DNA from 3 places in the Leptospira licerasiae serovar Varillal str. VAR 010 genome. Region 1 is predicted to be linked to each of the others. Evidence: riboswitches for the same ligand, from Rfam matches in the RefSeq annotation. Region 1 holds a riboswitch; each other region holds the start of a gene.
The links. Region 1 has a riboswitch for cobalamin ahead of LEP1GSC185_RS03755 (LIC13354 family exoprotein). Riboswitches for the same ligand answer to the same signal wherever they lie in the genome.
Positions count from the first base shown of each region.

Region 2: linked by a shared signal. The riboswitch ahead of LEP1GSC185_RS13880 (TonB-dependent receptor) and the one ahead of LEP1GSC185_RS03755 (LIC13354 family exoprotein) in region 1 are both predicted to bind cobalamin.
Region 3: linked by a shared signal. The riboswitch ahead of LEP1GSC185_RS15540 (CbtB domain-containing protein) and the one ahead of LEP1GSC185_RS03755 (LIC13354 family exoprotein) in region 1 are both predicted to bind cobalamin.

Region 1 is NZ_AHOO02000005.1:712,070-715,346, reverse strand. It holds gene LEP1GSC185_RS03760 (flavin monoamine oxidase family protein) at 1-836, opposite strand, end outside; adenosylcobalamin (AdoCbl) riboswitch at 1,075-1,201, shown strand; gene LEP1GSC185_RS03755 (LIC13354 family exoprotein) at 1,394-1,975, shown strand; gene LEP1GSC185_RS03750 (LIC_13355 family lipoprotein) at 2,013-2,870, shown strand; gene cobT (nicotinate-nucleotide--dimethylbenzimidazole phosphoribosyltransferase) at 2,947-3,277, shown strand, end outside.
Region 2 is NZ_AHOO02000011.1:303,653-306,929, forward strand. It holds gene LEP1GSC185_RS13880 (TonB-dependent receptor) at 1-1,610, opposite strand, end outside; cobalamin riboswitch at 1,637-1,824, opposite strand; gene lsa26 (surface adhesion protein Lsa26) at 2,159-2,899, shown strand; gene LEP1GSC185_RS13895 (CapA family protein) at 3,147-3,277, opposite strand, start outside.
Region 3 is NZ_AHOO02000012.1:144,791-148,067, forward strand. It holds gene LEP1GSC185_RS15530 (alginate export family protein) at 1-30, shown strand, start outside; gene LEP1GSC185_RS15535 (SDR family NAD(P)-dependent oxidoreductase) at 496-1,356, shown strand; cobalamin riboswitch at 1,476-1,659, shown strand; gene LEP1GSC185_RS15540 (CbtB domain-containing protein) at 1,798-1,980, shown strand; gene LEP1GSC185_RS15545 (CbtA family protein) at 1,971-2,786, shown strand; gene LEP1GSC185_RS15550 (CbiX/SirB N-terminal domain-containing protein) at 2,783-3,277, shown strand, end outside.

The sequences.
Region 1 (3,277 bases):
CATTTTACGTTCGAGATCTGGTTCGCAGGTAAAGTGCAGATACAAGTAGAACCGGTAAACTTTCTTCCGGAAGCTGTAGTAACCGTAACCCCTGTCGAATCCTGATCTACGGAAAGAACAGGATCAGAAAAAACAAACTCAGTATTTTCGATATTCATCACCAAAGTTTTCGCTATACTTTCCATTCCACCTTCTACCCTGCTATTCCTTTGAGGAAATTGTGCAAGATCGCCCAAAACTTTTTCGGCGGATAAAACTCGGATACTATCTCCATAGTGAAGTGAAAGTTTATGACCGAGCAAGGTCAGATCTTCTGGACTGACTCCTTGATATATTAAATAATTATAAAAGCTAATACGATCTAACGCCTGCTGCTGAGAGGTATCTAATTTAGAATTTTGTGATACAAGCTTATTAAGGATCTCTTGGGACTTTGGGGAAAGTTCCCAAGTACCCGCTTTTTTATAAGTCCCTAAGAACAGATCCGGGACCAAAGGAGAAGATTGCAATTTTAAACCGAGTTCCCTAACTAAGCTGCGAACTGTTTTATCTTCCGAAGATACCCATTCTGCTCCTATATCGACAATGTGACCGGAAGGATCTTGTATAGATCTTACTCTTCCACCCACTCTGTCTGTGGCTTCAATCAGAGTAACCTTACTTCCGGTTTTTCCTAATATGTATGCTGAATAAAGTCCTGAAAGTCCTCCGCCGAGTACGATCACTTTTTTTCCGGTGTTCGTATTCTGAGCGGATAAATTTCCCTTACGACTTCCTAATAAAGCTGCGGCACTTAAAATTCCGGCTTTCAGAAAAGTAGATCGGGTAATTTTCATCGGATTCCTCTTGGAAGTTTTATTAGAACTCTCTCTTTTATTTTCGGTCTATGAAAGATCTTTCCCGATTTTTTTGCGGAATAGAATGTCTCATCGAGCTGAAATTATGTACCGAATCCTTCCTAATCGTTCGTATGTCTAAAATATCGCCGATTTATTCGTATATTGCAAGGAATAGATAGCTTTCTTACTTTCATACTTTTTCCCTTGCCAGAGGAAGTGCTAAACCAAAACCTGGAATTACGCTTTCAGGGAGGAAGTCGGGTGAAAATCCCGCGCTGACCCGCAACTGTGATGTCCGTCTATACGGAATAAGCCAGATCTTCCCCGCGATACTTAGACCTCGAGGTTGGGGGGTATCGTAAATCTCGCTCTTTAGCGCATCAGCGCTTTCTGCGATGGGGCCCCGAAAGTTAAAATGTCGGGGCTCTCGAACGGAAAAAAGAAACCACCGCAAATACAAAATCGTTCAGATCTTTATAAGATCAATGGTCGACTAACGTTATTTTGCTTATATTTTCTTTTTCCGCGATATCCGGCAGAACCAGGAGAGAAAAATGAGAAAATTCAGAAAACAAGCAGCTTCGCTGTTAACCCTCACTTCACTATTCGTATTCGCTAACTGTTTCGAATTAGGAGAGTCAAAAAAATCAGACGATCCGAGCACACTTGCGTTGGTGGCATTAGCTGGATTAAATCCGATTGCGGGTAATTATAATTACTACAATGGAACTTCTGATTATGCTGGAGGGACCTATACCGCTCCAGGAAATGAAATTGTAGGGACATACAATATTTCTCTTTCTTTAGTCGCACAAACCATGTTCGACGAAACATATGGAAACAGTTACCTATATGGAGAGATCCAAGAAATCGATACGACTAAAAAAGTCATTTATGTTCGCTTCCGATCCGATTCTTCTTTTTCTCAAGGAAATTACGGTTGGTACAGATGGACTGTTAAAGACGGTAAAACTTATGTTTGTCCGGACCTTTCCGACGTATCCACTCAAACAACTTTAGCGTCTGCGAAGGACGATGATTTGGATTATTATTCCGACCCAAGCAATATTAATGCAGGTTGCGGTTTAAATAGCGGTTTCGATCCGGCTCCTTGGAGCAGGCTTGAACTGAACTAAAATCGAACGAGAGAAACAGGTAGAACAAGATATTCATATGAAAATATTTCAAATTTCCGTAATATTGACCTGTTTCTTTTTTGGACTCGTCAATTGTGAGGATTCCAAGAGTTCATCCTCCGCAGAGTCTCTCCTCGCCTTAGGATTAGGAGGATCTGCTCTCTTAAGCTCCTGCGATTTGAGAAATCCTGAAACAGGCAGAGGAATTTTTGTAGCGGATGAAATCGTTTCGGCACCAACTAGCAACGGGATCGGATTCAAAGATTCGAATTGTCTGGTAGATGGAATTCGAGGTCAGGGTAAATTTAACGGTTCTTTAGACGTTTATAGTTTGGAAGATTCCGGAAGTGGATCAGCGATCATACTTCGATGGGCTGGTGTAAAGGTACTTCCTACAAGCGGTATTGACTTTATAGTTTATGAAAACCCTTTCTTTGTGGGAGTTCAAAACGGTACTAATTCCTTCGACAACGTTTTTATGGAACCTCTAATAGTAGAAGTAGGTAACGATCTGACCAATTGGTGCGGTTGGGACCCTGAATATACAAATTCCGATCCGAACACATTCGTAGGAAATCCGATTTACTGGGCTAGATTCGCAGGCATCACCCCTTTCGCTTATAATCAGGATACAAATCCTATGACCGTTTCGGAAGTATTTGATACGGATATCGTTAACGGTAGAGGGGGAGGAGACGGTTTCGATTTAGCCGATTCTAATTTTGGAAATTCAGGTTCCGGTTGCGATGGAACTTTAAAAAGCGAAATCCAAACGAATGGATTCACTTATATCAAAATATCGGCTGCTAAAACGATTTTAACCTCTCTGCCTATCGATTCAGCTCATGCAAATCCCGATATTGACGGAGTTATCGCAAAATCTGTTACTCCTTAACCTAAAGCCAGCCGAATAAGGATCTTCCGATCTTTTTTCGGTTTAATAATTTAAAATTTTTACAAGTGAAAACAATATGATCCGCCCAAAAGATGTACACCAATTGAACTTAGATAAATGTTTACGCAATAAAATAGATACCAAGACGAAACCATTAGGTGCCTTGGGAAAATTAGAGGATCTTGCCTACCGGATCGGCACGATCCAGAACACAGTAGATCCAATATTATCCAATCCTCATTTGCTTGTATTTGCCGGAGACCATGGACTGGCAGACTCCGGAGTTTCAGCGTTTCCGAAAGAAGTGACTTACCAAATGGTATTAAACTTTTTGAATGGAGGAGCGGCGATCAATGTATTCTGCAAACAACACGGCATCAAATTGCTAGTCGTAGATGCAGGAGTTT
Region 2 (3,277 bases), on a different contig from region 1:
AACTGAGAATTCGGAATGAATAAGATCATGTCCTTGATCCTCTTTCTAAAATAAGAAACCGTAATATTGGATTTGAGTTCTCCGTTTTTGTACCTTCCGGTTATCCCCGCGTCCCCGTTCTCGCTTCTCTCCGGTTTAAGAGAATCGTTAGCGATGATTGTACCAACTTCTCCGAATAGTTCCAAAAAACTCGGAATTCGATATTGTCTTGCGATATTGGATTTGAATTCCAAAGAATAATTTTCCTTTTCCCAAAACCTCCAGAGAAGCCCCGCCTTAGGATTCGAAAACTCGGTTGTCTTTACCGCGGAAGCAAACGGATCCTGTTTTCTATACCATGGTTCGTCCGATTGGAATTTATCCCTATAAGAATCCCAAGAAACCCCAGGAGTCAAAACTAACTTTCCATCCAAAAACCGGAACTCGTCCTCTACTTGAAATGTAGTATATGTCCTTGTTTTTCCAGGCTCATATTTTAGATCTATATTTTGAGGAGTACTTCTGGATCTTTCGAAAGTTTCCCTTTCTATCCCTGCATGAAATTTTAAAATTTGATAATATTCTAATAAATAAAGAGTAGGAGTAACCTGGAACCCCGACTGACCCATATAAGCACTAGAGTTAGGAGTTCCTTTGGAAAATTCAGATTTAGGATCGAATAGATCGTCGTTCGTAAACGAAGTGAAGGTCCGAGTTTCCAATCTCAACAAACCGTCGAACAAACCTTTAGTATCCGTTCCGAGTGAAGAAGTATTTCTAAGATATCTGCGATGAACTTGCTGGGTCTGGTTACTTGCAGGTCCTGGAATTCCATGAAACCTGTAATTCAAATCGTTCCAAAATTTGATCTTGGTCGCTCCGATATCTCCGCTTAGACCGATCATCCCGGAAGTTCTCTCGTATTCCGCGTTCCTTCTTCTGTCTATCGTATCATCAAAAGGATTTACGAGTACAGTCCCGTGATTATTAAGAAAAGAAAAGTTTTGGTCCGATTTTTCCCCAAGTAAGAATACACTTGCTCCAATCCCGCCGTAAGTCCCCGTATGCGTTATGCTACCCTTTCCAGTATTAAAACTTCCCGCTCCTATATTCACTCGAGTTTTAGGAGGCCCCGATCCTGTCCTTGTAACCAAATTCACACTTCCACCGATCGCTGATCCGGAAAATCCGACAGGAGCTCCACTTCGATATACTTCTATACTTTGCAAATTATCGAAAGGAAGATCTGCAAGGTTTACTTCTCCCCCTTGTGCATTATTAAAAGGGACACCGTCTATAAAGATCCTAGTTTGATTCGGATTTGTCCCTCTAAGAGAAAGAGTGGAATAAGAACCAAGACCTCCGTATCTTCTGATCCTGACTCCGACTTCTCTTTCCAAAACATCCGGAAGATTCGTATAACGTGCATTGTATTGATCCAAATCGATGGAAGTCTGAAAACCTGTCGGATTTTTTCTGAAATTTTCCGGCTGAGAATTAGAACTAGTCTTTCCGACCACTTTTACTGTGGAGCTTTCCGACTTCTGAGTCTCTTGGGAAAAAATTTGGACTGAAAATAAGAAGAGCCCTAGATGAAGAATTTTGCCGAATCGTTTGGGTCTTTTGTACATTGAGGCCTTAACTCCCGAAAGCCAGAGAATTGAAAGCAGCTCCGATAGGTTTTCTGACTTACGCGAAGGTTCGGACCCTTCCCGTCTTTCGACAGTGGTTTTGTCCGACCGTTTAGGCGATTACAGCTGCGGGTACAGCTCCGGATTTTCACCGGATTCCCTTTTCGGATCTACTTGCAAGACCAGGTTCCCAACCCGATCAGGCGGAGCAATCTGAAAAAGGTTTGGCCGCCTCTTGCTAACGCAAGACCGGGCTGCTCCGGGCTAGTCCCTCCGGGACGCTTCGCGCCCTACGCATCCCTGGCGGGTCTCGTAAATTATAACTCTGTGTGCTCCCTAAGCTCTGTGCGAAACTTGTTTGTGCATTTTTGGTATCACAAAGAACGCTGAGATCACGGAGGGATTTATCGATGTAGCAGGCTGATTTTTCAAATTCAGAAAGAAATATTTTCTTGATGTAAGATAAAAACCGGAAAGGATTCACGAATTCGTAGCCCAAAAGGATTTTCTTGCGGGGCTACTTACATAACAGGGAGCACCGAACTCGAATGAAACGAATTCCATCCTTAAGATTTCTTTTATTAGGGATCTTTCTTTTAACTACCTCATCCTTGTCCGCAGCCGGAACATATTCCGAGGGCTGGACGGTTGCAAAATTGATCCAATTCGAAAGCAGAGGGATCGTTTTCGAATCCTATGAAGGTCTTTTAGAAGTTTATACTATAAACGATTCAGAAGCTTGCGACGAAATGAAGGACGAATGTTTTGTTCCGGCAAAACAAAAAATCGAATTCAGCGTACGTCCCGAGAACGCTGACGTGGTTAACTTCTTAAGCAAAAATTTAAATCAGGAAATTTTAGTCCAATATAGGATCCACAGATTCGAACCTATTGCATTGTCTTCCGATTACGAAATAGTAGGAGCTCAACTCCAAGAAAGATCACTTCCAAAAGGTTTGCCTGATAAGATCGTAAGTAAAACTAAAACAGGAGGAAAACGAAATTTTTCCGTTACCGGTCGTATTCTAAGTTTAGAATATAAAGGAACTATGATTGGAACCTGGGAAGGTTTATACCTGGATGAGACCAGAAATAAAGTGCATCCATTCTCTATCACCGACGAAGAGATCGCGACTTTTGCCACCAACGCCCTTAAGTTCGGACTTAGATATTTCTTAGGAGTTTCCGTAGCATACGTAACAGGATGGAGAGATTCTCATTACGATATTTATGAGATCAACTTCAAAGCTCCAGCAGGAGCTCTGGAACCCGCAGGCAAAACCCAGTAATCAACATTAAGGTTTTATTAAGTAAAAAAGCCGATGCAGGAGTTCCTGAGTCGGCTTTTTTATTTTTGGATGTGACCCCTATGTGGGAATTCCCACATTGTTGGGGGAAACGGCCCCACCCTTGTTTTGGGTGGTGGAGGCGGGTTCGTGGGAGAAGCTGTTTTCCCTATATCAGAAAATCGTAAAATTTACAATTAAAAATAAGGGCCAAATTTGTAGGAATTCCTACATGGCTGCCCTCATCTTTTTATGGATAAAAACTTCCATCTAATTGGATTTTCGGTCCTTTGCCTGGAAAATCGGATTTAGTCAAAGACTGGATCAGTTCCGTAGTTTTTGCCTCCGGATCGGGAGCAGGAATACCGTTTTGACTTAACT
Region 3 (3,277 bases), on a different contig from region 1:
TTTTATCTCATGGTCTCCGCCTCTCTATAAGGCAATCCTTTCTAGAAGGGAGGCCTATAGTAACGGCCTCTCCTTTCTTTTTTAAAGAGCTTAACTTATTAGTAATGACTAGGATGTATTAGACAATAATTCAATACCCAATCGAGCTCAAAATGGTTCTATAATTTATTAACAATAGTTAAGACGAAAAACTTCCTTTTTGCTGAGCACAGTTTTCGCCGGGACCTTCCTTTCTTTTAACATGGAAGTATAACGGTCTCAATTTTTTCCAAACTTGGGATCTTCTTCCTTAGATTTTCCAGGAAAGGTATATTCTGCATTAAGGACCTTGGATCTCCCGTATTCAGTATCATAGGAGGGAAAAGGCAAGATTTGTTTTTGGACCAAAGCGTTTAAGATTTTGGAACAAGTTCTCGTATTCTTTATTTAAAAAGTCTCTAATTAGATTGAATAGTTTCCCAAAAAGGGAAATCTTGCCCGCATTGAAGAGAATTTATAAACATGTCATTCAGCAGATACAAAGGTAAAAAAGTATTTATAACGGGCGGTTCAGCAGGTATAGGAAAAGGGATCGCTATCGAATTGGCTAAGGCGGGAGCAAGTGTTATCGTTTCAGCCAGAGGAAAATCAAACTTAGAAAAAACTGTCCAAGAACTAAGGGCTGTAGGAACTCCAACCGCAATCTTCGGATTCGCAGTTTTAGACGTTTCGGACAAGAAAGCTTTGGAAAAAGAAGCTAAAAAGGTAATCCAAACTTTAGGGGGATTGGATCTTTTGATTTGTAGCAGCGGCTTCGCAAAAGCGGGTGAAGCTTCCGATCTAGACGAGGAAATTTACAGAAACCTAATGGATGTGAACTATTTCGGTCATGTAAACAGTGCACTCGCCTTTAACGATCATTTTGCAAAACAAAAAAGCGGAGAGATCGTATTTTTAGCCTCTACTTTGGCGTTCTTTTCTATCTACGGATATGGAGCTTATTCGGCCAGCAAATTTGCGATTGTCGGTTTTGCGCAAGGTTTTCGCCAAGAGATGATGCTTCATGGAGTAAAAGTGAAATTATTCCTTCCTCCCACAACGGACACTCCAGGTTTAGAAAAAGAAAACACCGACAAACCCGAATTGAGCAAAGAAATTGAAATGGGTTCTGCTTTAAATAAAGTGCATGCGATTGATTCAGTAGCGAAAGCGATATTAAAATGGATACCGAATAAAAAGTTCATCGGATACACAGGCTGGGATTCTTGGCTCCAATATTTTCTATTTAGACATTTTCCGGAATTTAGCATCAAACTTACCGATTCCGAATTAAAAGCGGCTCAATCCAGACTGGATAAGAAAAAACGACTCCAATAGAAGACACCTCTTTGAACTAGCCTGAATCTAAAGCTCCAAAGGTAGAGGCATAGTATAGAATTTTACTCGATAGAAAATAAAATACTATACAAAATCACTCACCTAAATAGATCCTGAAATCTCAGTCTATTTTTGTAGGAACATAGATGTCTTCATCTATGGGAAGACGGTGCAAATCCGTCACGGTACCCGCCGCTGTAAGAGGGACAAAAGGCACAAGATGTCACTGGGTGTAAAACCTGGGAAGACGTGCTGAGTAGGACGATCTCGAGTCAGAAAACGACCTTACAAAAATCCTGAAGCTACGTGATCCAGTCTCGGATGTAAGACCGGCCGTAACTAAATTAAAATTTTTTTACACATTCGATGCTTTGGCTCAATCTTTTGTGCCTTAGTATCGCATATATCTTGTTAGGTGAAGATCTCTTAGGAGGGATTTTTATGCGCTCGATTTCCGTTTCGAAGGATTTTTCCGGAGCCGGATCACGGCTTAGAGCTTTCGCTCTAGTTTTGGCAGGGTTTCTCGCTTTTTCTACGATCTATGTGGTCGGTTTGGAACCCATGGTGTATTTACATGATACTTTTCACGATATTAGGCATTCTACGGGATTTCCATGCCATTAAGATCCGGATTTTCTGATCTTTTACGAACGGGAATATTCTCCGGTCTGGCATCAGGTCTTGTTTTGGGAATTCTGGTTTGTGTTTGGAATCTTCCTCTCATCTCTGAAGCTGAGAAGTTTGAATCCAAATCTATATCAGATAATTTGAATACAGTCCATGGACATTCTCACTCTCATGGCCATGGAGACGTCAATTCTCAGTCAGAAGAGAAATCCGCTTCTTTTGAAAAAGTCGAGAAAGATAATTTTTGGCAAAAAAGAAATTTAGGAACATTCGCAGGTTCAGTTCTATTAGGCATTTCTTTCGGTATTTTAATTTCCCTCTGGATGGTAATCTTTCCTCCGGATGGTTTTTTTGAGAATCCTTCCCTTTCTAAAGCAATCGCACTAAGTATTTCATTTACAATAGGAGGATTTTTAATATTCTTCGGAATTCCATTTTTGGGCCTTCCTCCAGAATTACCGGGCAGGACTTCGGGCGTATACGACTATCCGGAAAGACAGGCATGGTGGTATCTTTGCGTTGGATCCAGTATTGTCGGCCTTTCGGTATCTCGATTCCTTCTAACATATTTAAATATCCATAATATTTTAAAATGGATATTGGCCGCAGTGACCGTTCTATTTTTTGTCGGAATTCCCTTTTATATTGGTGTACCTGAGATCTCGGAGGATTTTGCCGCTCCAAAAGAATTGAGGCTGCAATTCGAATATGTAACTTTCCTCACCAATCTGATCTTCTGGTTTCTATTATCTTCTCTATTTTTTCTATTCTTGAAACCGAAGAGGGCATTGGAATTCGAATGAAACCGAAAATTGCGGTTCTGGTATTAGGCCATGGCAGTAGGGAAGAAAATTCCAATTTGGAATTCGTTTCCTTGGTAGAAGCATACTCTATCTCCCGCCCTGATCTGAAAATTTCATATGCTTATGTGGAACTTGCAAAACCGGATCTGGAAACCGCTCTTAGAGACCTCAGTAAAGAATATTTAAATATTATAATATTTCCACTATTTTTGTATTCTTCCGGCCATATCAAAAACGATATCCCGATCGTTCTAGATAGAGTTAAATCGGAGTTCCCAGGCCATTCCTTTAAAATTGCGAACAGTTTAGGTATTCATTCTAAAATGATATCATTACTTAGAAAACGTACGGAAGAATTTTTACCTCTAAATAAAGAACAGTCCCATAAAACCGGAGTGATAGTTGTAAACAGAGGTTCTTCCGATCCGGATGCAAACGGAGATTTTTATAAGACTGTCCGTTTATTCCAGGAAGGAAATTATTTCTCCTTT